4 regions of the Shewanella halifaxensis HAW-EB4 genome follow, and region 3 is predicted to be linked to each of the others. Evidence: predicted binding sites of a transcription regulator. Region 3 holds the regulator's gene; each other region holds the start of a gene.
What was found. Region 3 encodes ArgR, which controls arginine synthesis, uptake and breakdown. Its sites were predicted from a motif close to ANTGAATANNTATTCANT; they were not measured.
Positions count from the first base shown of each region.

Region 1 (4,829 bases), 620 kb from region 3:
ATCGGATGCTGAATTATTGGCTGTCTTGCTTAGAGTGGGTTTAAAAGGCTTAAGTGCTGTGGAGCTAGCTAGAACTATGATTAATGAGTTTGGTGGCCTTAGAGGCCTTCTGGCAGCGTCTCAGACACAAGTTTGTCGCCTCGATGGGATAGGCCCTGTTAAGTTCGCGCAAATGCAGGCTGCAGTGGAGTTAGGCACGCGAATTTCGCAAGAAAATCTACAAAGAGGAAAAATTTTATCTGATCCTGATTTAACTCGGGACTATTTAATGAGACAATTGTCTGATCGTGCTTACGAAGTGTTCGCTATTTTATTGTTAGATAGTCAACATAGAGTGATTCAATTCGTTGAATTATTTAGGGGTACAATCAATTCAGCATCAGTTTATCCACGTGAAGTGGTAAGTTTAGTGCTTGAAAAAAAGGCTGCGGCTGTGATCGTGTGTCACAATCACCCCTCAGGGATTGCAGAACCAAGTACAGCCGATAGACGAATTACTGAGCGATTGAAACAAGCCTTACAAACTATCGATGTTTCCTTGTTGGACCATATGGTTGTAGGCGATCGAGAGATCGTTTCTTTTGCTGAACGGGGATGGATAGATTAATCTATCCCTTGATCTTTTATTTTAGATCCTGTATAAAATGCGCCCTCTGTTGTGTGCCTCAGGCGACGGCCGTGTTCGAGGTGCATTAATGCTCGAGCGTTAAATATATTGTTTTGGAGAAGATTGACATGTCAAGAGTATGCCAAGTAACTGGCAAGCGACCAATGGTTGGTAACAACCGTTCGCACGCGAAGAACGCAACGCGTCGTCGTTTTTTACCTAACCTACAGAACCACCGTTTCTGGTTAGAAAACGAAAAGCGTTTCGTACAGCTACGTATATCTACTAAAGGTATGCGTATCATCGACAAGAAAGGTATTGAAGTTGTTATTGCTGAACTTCGTGCCCGCGGCGAGAAGGTATAATAAACCATGGCTAAAGCTAAAGGTAATCGTGAGAAGATCAAGCTAGTTTCTAGCGCTAACACTGGTCACTTCTACACGACTGAAAAAAACAAGCGTAACATGCCTGAAAAAATGGAAATCAAGAAATTTGATCCAGTTGTTCGTCAGCACGTTATGTACAAAGAAGCTAAAATCAAGTAATTACTTGTTTAAGCATCTTGGAAAAAGCCTCTATTTATAGGGGCTTTTTTTTGCCTAAAATTTACTGACATCGCTTCAATCCCCCCATATTTCTTACTCAAAGATCTTATCAAAGTCGCTTTCAATCAGTTTTTAATGTCTTTCGGCATTCAAATTGCGTAACCATTCACTAATGCCGGTGTTGTTATACCGTGCAGTCGTAGGCACTTAGTCAGGTGGACTCGTCGCTAATTAATAGCTTTGCTGTATGAGGTGCCTATTTAAATATAGGTTTTTCTGGGGTTTATATAAAAAACGATTGAATGTCATGCGAACCTGTCGACATAAAGCATCATCGCTACAATAAAATAACGCGTGATAATAAATGCTTTTTAAATGAATTTAAATGCACTATTATCTTTGGGTATAACTGAGCTAATTATCAAATATGAAGCTTCGGATATCTTTCCTATCTATTTTAAAGGTGATGTTAACGTGCGTACCACAGAACTTGTTGATGGATTTCGTCATTCCGCTTCCTATGTGAATGCCCATAGGGGCAAAACCTTCGTCGTTATGTTGGGTGGCGAGGCTATCGCACAGCAACAGTTTCGCGCCATCATCAATGATATTGCGCTACTGCACAGCCTTGGGATTAAGATAGTCCTTGTTCATGGCGCTAGGCCGCAGATAGATGAAGCGTTGGCCGAGCGCAGTTTGGCTGCCGAATATTACAATGGTGTGAGAGTCACGGAAGAAGACGCGCTTAAGGTCATTAAACAAGTGGTAGGTGCTTTGCACCTCGATATCACCGCGCGCCTATCGATGAGTCTAAGTAACACGCCAATGCAGGGCGCACAGATCAACGTGGTCAGCGGTAACTTTGTCATTGCTCAGCCATTAGGGGTCGAGGATGGTGTCGATTATTGTCTCAGCGGTAAGGTGCGTCGTATTGACAGCCTGGGGCTGAAGCGTCAGCTCGACAGTGGTGGTATCGTATTACTTGGCCCTGTAGCAGCCTCTGTGACGGGGGAGAGCTTTAATCTAACTGCAGAAGAGGTTGCCACCCAGATTGCAATAAAACTCAAAGCAGACAAGATGATAGGCTTTAGCGCCGAGAAAGGTATTTTAGATAACTATGGTCAGGTTGTCGCTGAGTTGATGCCCACCGAAGCGCAAAAGATCTTAAATGAGTTTCCCGAGGTCTCTCCATTGTGTGTTGGCACCAAGGCTTTCTTGGAGGCCAGCATCGATGCTTGTCGCAATGGGGTCAGTCGCTGTCACTTTGTGAGTTATCTCGATGATGGTGCACTGTTGCAAGAGCTCTTCTCCCGCGATGGTATCGGCACGCAGATTGTAACCGAAAGCGCCGAGCGTCTACGTAGAGCAACGATCAGTGATATCGGCGGCATATTAGATCTTATCCGCCCACTGGAGCAGAAAGGGATCTTAGTGCGGCGCTCACGTGAGCAGCTAGAGGTGGAGATAGAGCAGTTTATGTTAATTGAGCGCGACAGCCTAGTGATCGGCTGCGCGGCGTTTTATCCATTTGAGGAGGATAATGCGGGTGAGTTTGCCTGTTTAGTGGTGCATCCCGACTACCGCGATGCCGATAGAGGCAGCTTGCTACTACAAAATATTATTGGTCAGGCAAGAGTGAGAGGCTATTCGCGTTTGTTTGCCTTAACGACCCGCAGTATCCATTGGTTCTTAGAGCATGGGTTTAATATGGTTGAAGTTGAAGCGTTGCCAGAGAAGAAAAAGCAGCTGTATAACTATCAACGCAAATCGAAGATTTTAGCGCTAGACTTATACTGATTGGTATTTGAGTCATATGGAAGAAAGGCTTAAAGGATGACAAAAGTTATTGTCATCTAAAAATCTGAACACCATAGCTAATTAGGAGCGCCCATGCCTCAGGTTTATGCACTGGCACCACTCACGTCAGGGGGTTACTGGAGCTTCATTGCTTTGCTAGCGATTTTAGTCGGATTGTTGACTTTTATCTATTTCAGTACGCTACCCGAGATCAGTAAAATCATCAGTTTTGGGTTACTCCTGCTCACGCTGTTTGCGTTTAGTTGGGTGTTCTATAAGGCAGATGATTCTAAGTTGATTATTGGCGATGACACGTTAACCCTTGATGTGCCATTTTACGCGATCACCCTGCCGCTTGCCGAGGTGAAGATAAAAGAGATCCAGCGTCTAGATTGGCAGCGGGATCCCGATTTAAAACTCGAGTCTCGTCACAATGGTGTCGGTATGGCGGGTTATCAATTAGGTTGGTTTAAATTGTCCAATAAACAAAAAGCCTTTGTCGCAATGAGCGAAGAACAAAATCTGGTGATGATCCCAACGCTCCGTGGATACCGGATCATATTGAGTCTACAAGAGCCGGATAGGTTATTGAGTCGATAGCCAAAAAAAAAAGCGAACCAGAATAAGGTTCGCTTTTTTTGTTAGGCGTTATAGCTTAGGTTTTCGTTTATAGAACATATCTACCGTAAACAGGAGCAGTGCCGCCCAGATGAATGCGAAGGTAATGCCTTTTTCCGCATCGAAAGGCTCGTTGAACAAGGCGATAGCCAGCACAAACATAATGCTTGGGCCTATATATTGAAAGAAACCTAGCATTGAAAATGGGATCCTAACGGCTGCGGAGGCAAAGCACAGTAAAGGAATGGTCGTTACGATACCCGCTGCAACTAAGAGTAGATTTAAATTCAAATCGTTAGTGAGCAGATGGGTTAATGAATCTCCCATATTGGTAACCAGGTAAATAAGCGCGATTGGCATCAAAATAGCGGTTTCTACTAGTAAGCCTGTCTTGGCGTCGACATTGACTTTTTTACGTAGCAAGCCATAGAAAGCAAATGAACAGGCTAAGCCTAGCGACACTAATGGAATTGAACCAAATGAGATCAGCTGGATCATTACACCTGTTGCTGCGAGTGCAACTGCCGCCCATTGCAGTTTACGTAGGCGCTCACCTAGAAATATCATGGCTAGACTGACATTCACCAGCGGATTTATGAAATAGCCTAAACTTGCATCGAGCATGTGGTCGTTATTGACCGCCCAGATAAATAGTAGCCAGTTACCTGCAATCAATACCGAAGTTACACACAGTACAGCGAGCTGCTTGGGTTGTTTAAGCAGGTTGCGCAGTCGGGCAAAACCACCGAAAAGTGCGATTAAAATAGTAACAAAGACAAATGACCAAAGTACTCGGTGTAATAAGATCTCTGCTGCGGGTACCTTGTCGAGCAGCTTGAAATAAAGCGCTGCAAATCCCCAAAGGGTATAGGCGCAAATTGCATAGATTATGCCTTTACGGTATTCAGTTTCTTGCATTGGAATGTATTAAATAGGGAAGTAGCCGCAGATTGTAGTCTTGCTAAGCAATAGACTCAAGCAGTGAACGACTTTATTGAAATGGCCCGCTGTTGTTTGAATGTGACAGTTAGGAAAGCTTAGCTGCCACTTCTGATAAAATCGCTAGTCGCTTATTATCAAAACTTAGCCAACCATGTAAGTTCCTGTTCCAAAAGCGATATGGTCGCCTTTTTCGTTATGAAGCTCCATTCGTGATACCGAAACTCGATTACCTGCGCGGATCACTGTGCCCGTGCCTGTAAATATTTCGCCACGACCCGGACGCAAATAGTCAATTCTAAGGTCGATGGTGCCGAGTGTTT
Region 1 covers NC_010334.1:504,610-509,438, forward strand. The annotation lists gene radC (RadC family protein) at 1-607, shown strand, start outside; gene rpmB (50S ribosomal protein L28) at 736-972, shown strand; gene rpmG (50S ribosomal protein L33) at 979-1,152, shown strand; gene argA (amino-acid N-acetyltransferase) at 1,627-2,949, shown strand; gene SHAL_RS02185 (PH domain-containing protein) at 3,043-3,549, shown strand; gene rarD (EamA family transporter RarD) at 3,598-4,485, opposite strand; gene SHAL_RS02195 (thioesterase family protein) at 4,651-4,829, opposite strand, start outside.
Region 1: a site for ArgR is predicted at 1,527-1,544, ahead of argA (amino-acid N-acetyltransferase). Genes of this name have one in related genera too.

Region 2 (4,829 bases), 1.4 Mb from region 3:
AATTGGTTAAAAGCCTTAGCAAAAGGAACGAGTTCATCATCGCTTAAAGAAGATAGCAAAGTCAGCATCTCTTTACGTGCAGCACTATCGCCTTGGCGTGAGCTTTTTGCAAGATGGCGGATTTGTTCTATTTTATCTAAGAAAGTGTCATCAAGATCCGTGCGGATTGTGTCACCTAAAATCTGCCCTAAGGTTCCAACGTTAGACCTTAGCGAGGCATACATGTCTACCATACGTGCTCCATATCGGTAAGCTAATCGATCACAATACCTAGCAGTGATGTGCTAGGCAATGATCCAGATTGAAATATCGTGCTTTAATGTGCTCTATATCACTTTTGGGATATAGCTTCGTGCTTGGTGGCTATACTTTAGACTGTAAAGTATATAGAAAAGAGTAAATTATTTTATACATGCATGATAAATCAGTTTTTTTAATAGATCTTTTGTACGCCCAATATAGGAAATATCTAAAAACTCATCAGGTTGATGCGCTTGCTCAATACTGCCTGGGCCGAGTACAAGTGTTTGGCAACCTAGCTGACTGATGTAAGGGGCTTCGGTGGCATAGTTAACGACTTCTGGTTGGCTTTCACTAAGCTCCGCAACCAGTTGTGTCCAACTTCCATCCTTTTTATCAGCAAAGGGCTCTGAGCCGGGGTATAAAGGAGCAACACTGATACAACCTGGATATTGACGACATACAGGTTCAAGATAGTTGGCAACCATTAACTCTAAATCCTCCAGTGCAAGACAGGGGATCGGTCGAAGGTCGATATGCAGATCACAGCAGCCACAGATCCTGTTGGCGGCATCCCCGCCATGAATATGACCAAAGTTCATGGTTGGATAGGGCACGCTAAAGGCATCTTCTCTATAATTATCGGCTAAGTGCTGTTTTAGCTTGAGCAGTTGCCCTGTAACTAAGTGCATCACTTCGATAGCATTAAGCCCTTTTGCTGGATCTGACGAATGACCACTACGACCTGTCACTCGTATGCCTTGGGTTAAATGCCCTTTATGCATATAAACTGGCTTTAAACTGGTGGGTTCACCGATGATTGCATAATCAGGCGAAATTGACTTAGCTGCTGCAAAGGCCTTCGCGCCGTTCATGGTGGTTTCTTCGTCGGCACTGGCTAAGATATGCAATGGACGCTTAAATTTATCCATTGGTAGCTCTATTAGTGCCTCTAGCACTAAAGCAAAAAAGCCTTTCATGTCGCAGGCACCAAGGCCATACCAACGATTATCTTTTTCTACTAAGGAAAACGGGTCTTGGCTCCAGCGCCCTTCATCAAAAGGTACCGTATCCGTATGTCCTGCCAGTAGTAATCCTCCCTGACCTTGACCAAACGACGCCACTAGATTGTGCTTATTACGAGTATCAGCCACTGGCACAGACTGGCACTGCATTCCTAAATCGCTAAACCAAGTATGCAAAAGTTCTATGACTGCTTTATTGCTCATATCGTGCTCTGCTTCGAGTGCACTAATAGACGGTGTTGCAATCAATTGGCTAAAACTACTTTTTATCTCTGGAAGTTTTTTCATTAAAAACACCTAAATATATATTCAAATATATTGCATAATTAATTTTGCGTGTTAGTCTATCAAACAGCTAAGGTAACTACCACACTTCGATGGCCTGTTTAGTGAGAGTATATATGTTCAATCTGGTTAAATTAATAGTAGTTAAGGTTAATCATACCCACTTCCTACGACGATAATCTTGTCATTAATGGTGTTCAGCCAGGGCTTAAGTTGTGCCCATTCTTTTTTGCGTTTTGTCATCTAAATTCAAGATTAAGGTTTTAAAGTCATAGACTATGAAAAATATAGCCATTATTGGTGCCAGTGGTTACACCGGCGCACAGATCTCCTCTCTTATAAATGCCGAATCGACGATGTCGATCCAGGGGCTTTATGTCTCTGAAAACAGCCTCGACAAGGGCAAGGCTCTATCTGATCTTTATCCTGCTTACAGTCATATAGACTTGTGCTTAACCCCCCTTACCGATGATGCGAAGCAAACTATCGTAGCGACTGCCGATGCGGTGGTACTCGCGACTGATCACGGGGTGAGCTTACATCTCGCTGCGTGGTTTTATCAGCAAGGATTGGCGGTATTTGATTTAAGCGGTGCATATCGGTTTTCCGATGTTGCTCAGTATCCTAAGTGGTATGGTTTTACTCACGAATATTCCCAAGTACTGGCTGACGCCGTATATGGCTTAGCGGAGTGGAATGCGCCGCAAATCGCGACGAGTAAGATGATTGCGGTACCGGGTTGTTATCCAACGGCCTCACTGATAGCGCTTAAACCTGTTGCACATTTACTCACCGATATATTGCCAGTGATTAATGCAGTCAGCGGCGTAACTGGAGCGGGCAGAAAAGCGCAGCTGCATACCAGTTTTTGTGAAGTCAGTTTGACCCCCTACGGCGTACTTGGTCACAGGCACCAGCCTGAGATTGCCACTCAGCTAGGACAAGAGGTGATCTTCACGCCTCACCTCGGTAATTTTAAACGCGGCATTCTTGCAACCATCACAGTGCAATTAGCTGCGGGTACGACAGCCAGCGATATTGAAAAAGCATACCAATGTTACGACTCTGCCGAGCTTATCACTGTAAAACAAAATCAATTCCCTAAGGTGGATGATGTGGTGCAAACAGCTAATTGTCATCTGGGGTGGAAGTTCGATGAACAGAGTGGCTATCTGGTCATCGCTAGCGCGATTGATAACTTAATGAAAGGGGCGGCTAGTCAAGCGCTGCAGTGCATAAAGATTCATTTTAATGCATCTGTAAATCACTAGGTGGGTAAGAATATGACTGATACGCAGATGGCTAATACACGAGCGATAAGCTCAGGCGCTAAGCCTGTCATGGTGCTCAAAGTTGGCGGTGCATTACTGCAGTGTGAAATGGGCATGGCACGGTTAATGGAAGCGGCGGCCAAGATTATTGCAAATGGTCAGCCAATTATTATGGTTCATGGCGGCGGCTGTCTGGTTGATGAGCAACTTAAAGCTAATGGTATGACAACTAAAAAGCTAGATGGATTAAGGGTGACACCGCAAGAGCAGATCCCGGTTATCGTCGGTGCGTTGGCTGGCACCTCTAATAAAACGCTGCAAGCGGCAGCGATTAAAGCGGGTGTAACCAGTTTAGGTATGAGCCTTGCGGATGCTGGAATGATGTCTGCAAAAGTTAAAGATCCGCAGTTAGGGCTGGTGGGGGAGGTTGAGCCCAAAGATGCCAGCTATCTTGAATTTGTCTTATCCAAGGGCTGGATGCCAATTGTGAGCTCAATTGCTATTAGTGAGCAAGGCGAGATGCTCAATGTTAATGCCGATCAGGCGGCAACAGCTTTAGCCAAGCTGGTTTCGGGCTCATTAGTTTTACTATCTGACGTATCAGGTGTGCTCGATGGTAAAGGTCAGTTAATTAGTAGCTTGAATAGAGCTCAAGTGAATGAGTTGACCAAGATTGGCGTTATCGAGAAAGGAATGAAGGTCAAGGTGGAAGCTGCATTAGATGTTGCAGAATCCATGGGGCAAGCCGTACAGATTGCCTCTTGGCGTCATGCGCAGCAATTAATCGCTTTAAGTAGGGGTGAGACCGTTGGCACCCAGATCCAGCCACAAATTCAGTAATTGGAGAGCAGTCGAATGAAACATTTACTATCAATAAAAGATTTAAGCCAGCAGCAGTTACTCGACCTTTTAGCATTGGCAAAAACCATAAAGGCTAACCCTGCTGAATATAAACATGCCCTAGAGGGCAAGAGTGTGGTGATGCTATTTGAAAAACCCTCACTACGAACTCGGGTGAGCTTTGATATCGGTATCAATAAATTGGGTGGTCATTGCTTATATCTAGATCAGCAAAATGGCGAGTTAGGTAAGCGTGAACCTGTTTCAGATTTTGCTGCCAATATCTCTTGCTGGGCAGATGCGATTGTTGCGAGGACTTTCTTACACTCGACAATTGAAGAGCTTGCTGAGCACGGCACGGTGCCAGTGATTAACGCCTTGTCTGATCTGTACCATCCTTGTCAGGGGTTAGCGGACTTTCTGACATTGAGCGAACAATATGGCGATGTGAGTAAGGTGAAGCTGGCTTATGTCGGTGATGGTAACAATGTGACTCATTCATTGATGTTTGGTGCAGCTATCTTAGGTGCGCAGTTAACCGTTATTTGTCCGCCAGGCCACTTTCCCGATGGCAAGGTGGTTTGTGAAGCACAAGAACTGGCTGCGAAGCACGGTGGCAAACTCATTCTGAGTTCCGATGTTGAAGCGATTATTGGTCATGATGCGATTTATGCCGACACTTGGCTCTCAATGGGAGATTCGACACCAATGGCAGAGATTGAAGCAAAGTTTAAACCTTACCAAGTCAATTCCCAGTTAATGCAAAAGGCAGGTGCTAAACACTTTATGCATTGTTTACCTGCGTACCGAGAAGTTGAAGTTACCGCAGAAGTTGTTGATGGCGAAGGCTCACTTATTTTGCATCAAGCCGAAAACAGAATGCATGCGCAGAACGCCGTTCTGGTAACCCTTTTAAGTTAATTTTTTAAGAAAAAAAACAGTCAACTTGCGTTAGTGAGTTGAGTAATAAATAAGTAGTAGGAAATTAAGATGTCCAATGAAAATTCAGCAGTAACTAAGCATGCAGGTGTTAAAAAGGTTGTTTTAGCCTATTCCGGGGGCTTAGATACTTCAGCAATTATCCCGTGGCTGAAGGAAACCTATGATGACTGTGAGATTATCGCCTTCTGCGCCGATGTAGGCCAAGGTGATGCTGAACTAGAAGGCT
Region 2 covers NC_010334.1:4,978,810-4,983,638, reverse strand. The annotation lists gene ppc (phosphoenolpyruvate carboxylase) at 1-233, opposite strand, end outside; gene argE (acetylornithine deacetylase) at 402-1,553, opposite strand; gene argC (N-acetyl-gamma-glutamyl-phosphate reductase) at 1,829-2,821, shown strand; gene argB (acetylglutamate kinase) at 2,834-3,661, shown strand; gene SHAL_RS21130 (ornithine carbamoyltransferase) at 3,677-4,582, shown strand; gene SHAL_RS21125 (argininosuccinate synthase) at 4,652-4,829, shown strand, end outside.
Region 2: a site for ArgR is predicted at 1,562-1,579, ahead of argC (N-acetyl-gamma-glutamyl-phosphate reductase). Genes of this name have one in related genera too.

Region 3 (4,829 bases):
TCATTCCTGAGTCTGATTATAAGACCGCATTAATCTCTTTAGCAAAACTAGCCACTCAACGTAGTAACTAATCAGCTATTGCCACCTGTAAGCTAAGAGCAGTGACGAGATAAATGTTGAAAATAAAAAAGGAGCCTAAGGCTCCTTTTTTATTTTGACCCACAAAGGCCCTTGCATCGATTACTTAACGAATTCGATACCTAGCTGAATATCAGCCTTTAGAGTGTCTAGCATAGCGTCACGAGCATTAGCTTCAAATGCACTTACCTCGCCATAAGCAAGTACCTGTTCAATGCCGTTCTTGCCGAGTACAACAGGTTGTGCGAAGAACTCAGTATGCTCACTGCCACCATCAACATAGGCACACTCAACAACATTTGCTTCACCCTGAAGACCACGAACAAGTGATAGACCAAAGCGACATGCAGCTTGACCCATAGATAATGTTGCACTACCACCACCGGCTTTAGCCTCAACCACCTCAGTCCCCGCATTCTGGATACGAGTCGTCAGTGCTGCAATTTCTGCATCAGTAAAGCTTACGCCTTCAACCTGTGAAAGTAGAGGTAGAATCGTCACACCACTATGACCGCCGATGACAGGAACTTTAACGTCAGCAACATTTAGGTCTTTTGCTTCAGCAACGAAGGTTTCTGAACGGATAACATCGAGTGTCGTCACACCAAACAGGCGATTTTTATCATAAACACCCGCCTTTTTAAGCACTTCAGCTGCAATCGCAACCGTTGTGTTTACCGGGTTGGTAATAATACCTATTAATGCCTTAGGGCAAGTCGCAGCGCACTTTTCAACCAAGTTACGCACGATACCTGCGTTGATGTTAAACAGATCGGAACGATCCATCCCAGGCTTACGTGCAACACCGGCAGAGATAAGCACAACATCAGCACCTTCTAGTGCTGCCGTAGGGTCTTCACCAGCGAAACCTTTAACTTCAACCGCCGTTGGGATGTGGCTTAAGTCAACCGCAACACCAGGTATAACTGGAGCGATATCATAAAGCGACAATTTTGAACCCGCAGGTAATTGAGTTTTTAACAGTAGGGCGAGCGCCTGGCCAATACCACCAGCAGCACCAAGTACAGCAACTTTCATAATCATCTCCATCAATTCTTGGATTTTTGTGATTCAGATCCATCTTTCCAATGTGGCAACAGTACTGGATTCACAAAAAAAATTCAATTATCCCTTAGTCGTGCTCAATATAATCTAGAACGCTAATATAAAGAAGCAGATAAACAAATCGAGAGAGCATCATGGTTACAGAGTCGTTTTCAAGGTAAATCAGCATAACGTTAATTAGAGCATTCATTCCAACTTAAGTTAATCCATCAAGTTAAATTAAGATTATCAATGAATTTTTATTCACAAAAACGAATACTAATTGACAAAAATGGCGAAAATAATCATGATAGTGCAGATTTTTTTGAATAAAGAATAATAATATATGCAAGCAACTAAAAGCCCAGATGATTTAGTTAAGACGTTCAAATCTATTTTAAAAGAGGAGCGATTTGGCTCTCAAAGTGAAATAGTTACCGCCCTTCAAGCTGAAGGCTTTAGCAATATTAACCAATCTAAAGTTTCTCGTATGCTAAGTAAGTTTGGCGCGGTAAGAACCCGTAATGCCAAGCAAGAGATGGTTTATTGTCTTCCTGCGGAGCTCGGTGTTCCTACAGCAGGAAGTCCACTTAAAAATCTAGTGCTGGATGTTGACCATAACCAAGCTATGATTGTCGTCAGAACCAGCCCGGGTGCGGCGCAATTAATCGCTCGCCTGCTCGACTCAATCGGTAAGCCTGAAGGTATTTTAGGAACGATTGCTGGTGATGATACGATTTTCATCTGTCCGTCTAGTATTCATAATATTGAAGACACATTAGAGACAGTTAAGTCACTATTTAATTACGCAGACTAAGCAGTGCCTCTTAAAGTGACTAGCTTATTAAATGCTGTACCCTCAGGGCTACAGCATTTTTTATCTCTATTAATACCAATTGGTATAATAACCGCATAGGCGACATCACTTGCCCTTTCCGTCTATGCACTTAATCTCAATCACTTACCTTAACGCTCGTTGTATAAAACACTCTGTTTTATACAATATATTGAATAGCGTCTTCTCTCTTGACCAATAATCGTTATAATCCCAAATGACAGTATTGTTAGTCGAGGGTAAATGATGAATAAAAGTAAAATAATAAATATCAATGATATATGCTGGGAATCTTGGCAGCATGAAGATCAATATGCCAGCGAGCAAAAGCATATTGGTGACACTGCCGGTGGACAAAAAATCGGCGTCACCATGGAACGCTTAGCACCAGGTAAGTCCTCTGCTGTTGCCCATTACCATACCAAAGAAGAAGAACATATCTACGCGATGCATGGCGAAGCGACGTTATACATCGATGGTGAGCCTCATCCCTTTAGTCAGGGAGAATATATCTGTTTCAACGCTGACACGGGGATTTCTCATAATCTTGTCAATCATAGTGAGCAAGAGTTTGTTTTTCTTGTCGTCGGAAACCGAGACATACATGATGTCGTTGTGTACCCAGAAAATAACAAGGTACTGGTAAAATCAGTCAACGAAGTTTATGCCAGACGTCCCACTAACTACTGGGATAAAGATGAAGTTGATAATGAATAATTCGCTTTCATACACCCAATAAAAAAACGCACCATACAGTGCGTTTTTTATTGGCTAAAAAGTCTTAATTAGTTAGACGAAATCATAAAATCTAACGATGGCGCAAAGAATGAAGAGCCAGTTAATGCCTGAGTGAAATGCATCAAGTGATCATGGTTACCCTCGCCATCACCATGCACCATACTCTCAAGCATCTTTTCGAAATTAACCGAGTTGCGGCAAGTAGAGATAAACATCAAACCTTGCTCTTTAGCGGAGCCGTAAGGCATGCTTTGTCGTAAGATCTCCATCGAGTTACCTTCGCTATCTTTCAAGTTCACACGCTTGATGTGACTCGTTAGCGGTTTGTCAGCCGATGCATACTCAATATTGTCAGCTTTAGTACGACCAACAATATCTTCTTGCTTCTTAACGGGTAGGCGGTTCCACTTGCTTAAGTTATGTGCATACTTTTGCACATGAATATAACTACCACCTTTAAATCGGCTATCTTCCTCGCCAATAAGTGCAACGTCCTGCCTGCTGCGTCCTTTCGGGTTTTCAGTGCCATCAACAAAACCCGTGAGATCTCGTGAGTCTAAGAACCTAAAGCCACGCTCTTCATCAACAAGTTCAACTAAGCCTTCAAACATCTGACAAACTTCATTGGCGACTAAATGTAAAATATCAAAACGGTCACAACGGACATGCACAAATAGATCATATTCGATAGCGGGTGCATCTCGAGTATCTCTATTCATTGCAGGGAAAGGTTTTAGCTGTTCCGGTCTAGCAATCGGGTATAGTGTGTCCCAATAATTAGCACCAATAGCAACAAAACCATTAAATGCACTATCAGAATATTGATCAGCTAATTCATAAACATATTGAGCGACATTAGCCACACAAGGGCGCATATCAGACTCAACACTATCATTAGCATTAAACATTAAATAGACACTGTGCAAGTTTCCTTCTGCACATACTCCAAGCTGTTCACGAGGCATAACCTGACTATCCATTATTATAAGTAACCCTTATCTTAATTAATTTTCGGCAACATTATGTACAACTTTAGTTATTAATAAAATTAACTAACGCACAATAACTAAAATCAATTTTAAATTCTTACTCTTAGCTGCTATTTAAGCAGGATGAAAAGTGGTCTAACACTTCCCCCTAACGCCTGTTAAGCGTTAGCTGACGTGCCAAACGGCTCATGGAGCCTATATCCAACTAGAACAACACTAAGCTATGACTCTGACACGCGATCGCCACACGCTGTCCTACAATTAAATCCAGCTGAGGACTATGAATATCTAAGATGTTTTCAGCGACTTTAACTTGATATTGACAGATATTGCCGAGAAAACGTCGTTCAATCACTTCGCCAACTCCGTTAGCATCTGCTTGCAATAATAGGTGTTGAGGCCTTAGCAACACCTCCGCTTGGGTGCTGATGGGTTGCGAAAGTAAACTTTCGCTTTCAATTTTGCCAATTGCAGTTGCAATACTATGGTCACTAATGACTTCAGCCTTAAGGTAATTCCCTGTCCCAAGAAAATCTGCGACGTACTTATCTGATGGTGCTAAATATAAGCCTTCAGCATCACCACATTGTACGATTTCACCGTGATTAAATAGTGCCAGCTTATCAGCAAATACAAATGCCTCATCTTTACTGTGTGTTACGAATACCGCGCTGACATGATGTTTTTTCAGGATCTGACGGATCTCGAGCATCATTTCACGACGCACTTTGGCATCAATATTCGAAAATGGCTCATCGAGTAATAGCACTTCGGGCTCATAGGCGAGCGCTCTTGCAATTGAGACCCTTTGTTGCTGCCCACCCGATAATTCATGGGGGTAACGCTGTGCCAACCCCTCAAGCTTAACTAAAGTTAGCATCTCTTCTAGGCGTGCTTGCCTTGCTGCTTTATCACGGGTTTGTAGACCGAAAAGGATATTCTCGGCCACGGTTAGATGAGGAAACAGAGCATAGTCTTGAAAGATCATTCCAACACCGCGCTGCTCACTAGGGGTAAAGCTGTCATCAGATGCAACAACCTTGTTATTAATGATGATCTTGCCGCTGCTTATCGCCTGCAGTCCCGCAATCGCCCGTAACAACGTGGTTTTACCACAACCACTAGGGCCGAGTAATGCCACGATT
Region 3 covers NC_010334.1:1,120,000-1,124,828, reverse strand. The annotation lists gene ispB (octaprenyl diphosphate synthase) at 1-71, shown strand, start outside; gene mdh (malate dehydrogenase) at 181-1,116, opposite strand; gene argR (transcriptional regulator ArgR) at 1,469-1,939, shown strand; gene SHAL_RS04595 (cupin domain-containing protein) at 2,201-2,674, shown strand; gene SHAL_RS04590 (Dyp-type peroxidase) at 2,743-3,675, opposite strand; gene SHAL_RS04585 (ABC transporter ATP-binding protein) at 3,890-4,829, opposite strand, start outside.

Region 4 (4,829 bases), 380 kb from region 3:
CCCAAACCTTCGAGATCACACCATCAGCTTCGGCGCGCACTTCTGTTTCCATCTTCATCGCTTCGAGGATAATTACCACGTCGCCCTCTTTTACACTATCACCAGGCGAGACATGCACTTTAAAGATGTTGCCTGATAGAGGCGCGTTTTGCTCATGCTTTACCGCTGATAGATCCACCACTGCTGCAGCCTGTGTTGGAGCAGTAAAAGGCACCACGTTTTCAGCGGGTGTGATCTGACTGATATCACCACCTTCGGCAACTTCCACCACAAAGCTCTGCCCCTGCACGGTAACAGTGTATGTTTCAGGGCCTTGCTTACTTGCAGCGGCAATCTCAGCCTTTTTGGCTTCCTCTAGCGCTTTAGCCGCCACTTCAGGCTTTGGCTCAAACGCATCGGGGTTATTACGGTTGCTAAGGAATTTGAGACCAATTTGCGGAAATAACGCATAAGTGAGTACGTCATCATCTAGCTCTTGAGCAAGTGCAATACCATCGGCAGCGGCTTTCTCTTTTAACTCCAGACGTAATTTGTCTAACTCAGATTCAAGCAGGTCTGCTGGGCGACAGGTGATGGCTTCACGCCCCGCTAATACGCGCTGTTGTAACTCCGTATTTACTGGCGCTGGCGTTGCACCATACTCACCTTTTAACACGCCTTCGGTTTCTTTGGTTAGCGACTTGTAACGCTCGCCAGTGAGTACGTTAATCACAGACTGTGTACCAACGATTTGCGACGTTGGTGTCACCAATGGTAAGAAGCCCAAGTCTTCACGAACGCGAGGGATCTCCTCGAGTACAAGATCTAACTTGTCAGCGGCGCCCTGCTCTTTAAGCTGGCTTTCCATGTTTGTTAGCATTCCACCTGGTACTTGAGCGCGAAGAATTCGTGAATCGATACCCTTTAACTCACCTTCAAACGCTGCGTACTTTTTACGTACTGTTCTAAAATAGGCCGCAATTTCCTCAAGCAGGGCCATATCGTAACCCGTTGCCCTGTCTGTACCTTCAACCATAGCAACTAAAGTTTCAGTTGCGCTGTGACCGTAGGTCTGGCTCATTGAAGAGATTGCCGTATCGAGCACATCGATGCCCGCTTCAATGGCTTTTTGGTAGGTTGCCGTGCTCAGGCCTGTAGTCGCGTGGCAGTGCAGAGATAAAACCAAATCGGTTTGCGACTTGATTTGGCTAATAAGCTCAAATGCTTCAAACGGCTTTAATAGCCCTGCCATATCTTTAATGCATAAAGAGTGACAACCCATATCTTCAATACGTTTTGCCATATCAATCCAAGTGTTTAAGTTATGCACTGGACTAGTAGTATAAGAGATTGTGCCTTGGGCATGACCGCCTACTTCGACAACCGCTTTAACCGCTGTTTCTAGGTTGCGCACATCGTTCATCGCATCGAATACACGGAATACATCAACACCATTGGTATGGGCTCGCTCAACAAAGCGGTGTACCAAGTCATCAGCATAGTGACGGTAACCGAGGAGGTTTTGTCCTCGCAACAGCATCTGCTGTGGAGTATTAGGCATAACTTTCTTTAGTTCACGGATCCGCTCCCAAGGATCTTCACCCAGATAGCGAATACAGGAGTCAAATGTGGCTCCTCCCCATGATTCTAACGACCAAAAGCCCACTTTATCGAGTAATGGTGCTATGGGTAACATATCTTCGGTACGCAAACGAGTAGCGAGAATGGATTGATGTGCATCTCTTAACGCAACATCAGTTAAAGCCAGTGGCTTGCTCATACAAAAACTCCCTACTTATATTATATTTTTTTTTCGGTGCTGATGAATTGCAGCAGTAATAACCGCCGCCATTAATGGGCTCACGGCAGATTGACTCGGTTGTGGTTGACTCTCTGGAGCAGAACTCGCCTCTAGCGCTGCAGGCCCAAATGTTCGAGCAACCAATTTCATAGCAAAAATAAGGGTACTTAGAAAAACAAATACCAGTGACATACCTAGTATCATAATCCCCAATGCGTCATATAACTGCTCAGATATTGAAGCCATCTCTTCCTCTTATCGATATTTGATTTGTGAATAAACATGGATGACACTCAATAAATATTCACCTACCATTCACATATTATGCAATTTATTCCATTCATTTTAGATACTGCTTCGCTGTCAAATGGTGACCACCGCTAAAAACAATAACTAATATATAACAAAATAGCGAGCCACTTGTAAATTGGTCGTACCATAAATACGATCATTAATCGCCATCGACTAATAAAATCACATAAAATCAACTAGAAAACTGAACATCCGATAATATACAGTCTTTTGTAGCCATTTTTTCTAATTTAACAGTGCATTTACGGGAAAATGAATTCAGAAAAAAGAACAGATTGGTGCGAGGAATACAGAAGTGACAATTTATGCAGTTTAGCAAAACAAAATTTCAATCATATTAGTTGGCAGGTACATCACAGGCATTAATAGCTAGGTTTTGTAGCCAATTAAGAAGCGACCTAATCATAAGGCAAAGAGCTACAGGACTATGGAGTGGAGCGAGTTATAGCATTGAGGAGAAATCAACAATCGAGTCGATGCGAAGCAAATTGCAGATACAAAAAAACCGCAACGAGTGCGGTTTTTTTGCATGTAATGATGGCGGAGAAGGAGGGATTCGAACCCTCGATGGGAGTTAAAGCCCATACTCCCTTAGCAGGGGAGCGCCTTCGGCCACTCGGCCACCTCTCCGTCAATTCATGGTGCGCGTGGGAGGATTCGAACCTCCGACCGCCTGGTTCGTAGCCAGGTACTCTATCCAGCTGAGCTACACGCGCAAAATCGGTACTACTTATATCAATGGTTTCATATGGTGCGGATGGGAGGATTCGAACCTCCGACCGCCTGGTTCGTAGCCAGGTACTCTATCCAGCTGAGCTACATCCGCTCATATAAAACTTAAACATCACAATCATTCTGAGGACAAAAAACCGCAACACTGTTGCGGTTTTTTGTTCAAATGATGGCGGAGAAGGAGGGATTCGAACCCTCGATGGGAGTTAAAGCCCATACTCCCTTAGCAGGGGAGCGCCTTCGGCCACTCGGCCACCTCTCCGTCAATTCATGGTGCGCGTGGGAGGATTCGAACCTCCGACCGCCTGGTTCGTAGCCAGGTACTCTATCCAGCTGAGCTACACGCGCAAAATCGGTACTAATTATATCTAATATGTTTTATATGGTGCGGATGGGAGGATTCGAACCTCCGACCGCCTGGTTCGTAGCCAGGTACTCTATCCAGCTGAGCTACATCCGCTCATATAAAATCTTAAATTCTTTTCACTCTATGGTGCGGATGGGAGGATTCGAACCTCCGACCGCCTGGTTCGTAGCCAGGTACTCTATCCAGCTGAGCTACATCCGCATATAGAATGCTTACTGCTATAAATGATTTAATGGTGCGGATGGGAGGATTCGAACCTCCGACCGCGTGGTTCGTAGCCAGGTACTCTATCCAGCTGAGCTACATCCGCTCACTAAAACATTTATCACGACAATAGAAATGGTGCGGATGGGAGGATTCGAACCTCCGACCGCCTGGTTCGTAGCCAGGTACTCTATCCAGCTGAGCTACATCCGCATCGTTGTCTATTGTAAGAAATGGCGGAGAAGGAGGGATTCGAACCCTCGATGGGAGTTAAAGCCCATACTCCCTTAGCAGGGGAGCGCCTTCGGCCACTCGGCCACCTCTCCGTTTCTTGGCGCACATATTACTGTCTGCCGAAAATAAGTCAAACCCTTTTTAAGAAACCCTCCCCCGTTTGAGCTGTTTTTAAGCAGCTTGCTTGTATAACAGTCTAACTCGTCCTATAAATTGGATTTACTGGGGATTTATGGAGGTTTACATCCCCCATAAAAATAATAAAGCCCGTTATTAACTGGCTTCTACTGGTTTCAAAAAAGGCTTAATTGATCTCATTCAGATCAAAAGTTACCGTCATCGATTGGCGTAGCTGATTTTTCAGACTGAATGGGTTGGTCAATCTCTTCACCATAGACAAAAACGATTAGGTACGGAGACCTCTTCTTTATGAGTGGATGCATTTACACCCAATCTGGCTAGGTTAGCCCTTAGATCGCCTTAGCAGCTTTTAGCGCCGAAGCCTCAAAACCCAAAGCCCAGAAATAAAAAAGCCAGTTATTAACTGGCTTCTAGAATTCTTATTTGATCTCATTCAGATCAAAAGTTACCGCCTTCTGATGGCGTACCTGATTTTTCAGACTGAATGCGTTGGTAAATCTCTTCACGATGTACAGAGACTTCTTTAGGTGCATTTACACCAATTCTTACTTGGTTACCTTTAACGCCTAATACAGTGACAGTTACTTCATCACCAATCATCAGTGTTTCACCAACACGACGAGTCAATATCAGCATTATGTTGCTCCTTTAGTTCCTAATTCTGCTTATACGGCATAAATCCGTTATATTTGTATTATAAGGTTAGCTTAGTACAAATTAACAGTATTCTATGAGAAAAGCGTTAAATAATTACACCTTTCCAGTATTAAATCACAGTTATGCGCTTGAAACCTTTTTAACCATATTAAGAATAACTTTTACCCGATAACAGCGATTATCAGCTGTTAACATTAAACTAGCATGAATTAGAACATTGCCCAGATGTAAGACTACAATATACAAACTTAAGCCAAACAACTCTCTAATTCAGTTTATAAAAAATACTCAGGCTCTTAAGCTTTCAGATATGCCACATCACTAGAAACCGATACCAAACTGACTTTAAAACGCTGCATTTTATACCAATCACATATTTAGCTCGATTGGTATTAGCTACGT
Region 4 covers NC_010334.1:1,502,016-1,506,844, reverse strand. The annotation lists gene oadA (sodium-extruding oxaloacetate decarboxylase subunit alpha) at 1-1,759, opposite strand, end outside; gene SHAL_RS06350 (OadG family transporter subunit) at 1,775-2,026, opposite strand; tRNA gene SHAL_RS06345 (tRNA-Ser) at 2,631-2,722, opposite strand; tRNA gene SHAL_RS06340 (tRNA-Arg) at 2,732-2,808, opposite strand; tRNA gene SHAL_RS06335 (tRNA-Arg) at 2,842-2,918, opposite strand; tRNA gene SHAL_RS06330 (tRNA-Ser) at 2,995-3,086, opposite strand; tRNA gene SHAL_RS06325 (tRNA-Arg) at 3,096-3,172, opposite strand; tRNA gene SHAL_RS06320 (tRNA-Arg) at 3,208-3,284, opposite strand; tRNA gene SHAL_RS06315 (tRNA-Arg) at 3,316-3,392, opposite strand; tRNA gene SHAL_RS06310 (tRNA-Arg) at 3,425-3,501, opposite strand; tRNA gene SHAL_RS06305 (tRNA-Arg) at 3,532-3,608, opposite strand; tRNA gene SHAL_RS06300 (tRNA-Ser) at 3,630-3,721, opposite strand; gene csrA (carbon storage regulator CsrA) at 4,209-4,406, opposite strand.
Region 4: a site for ArgR is predicted at 2,072-2,089, ahead of SHAL_RS06350 (OadG family transporter subunit). Genes of this name have one in related genera too.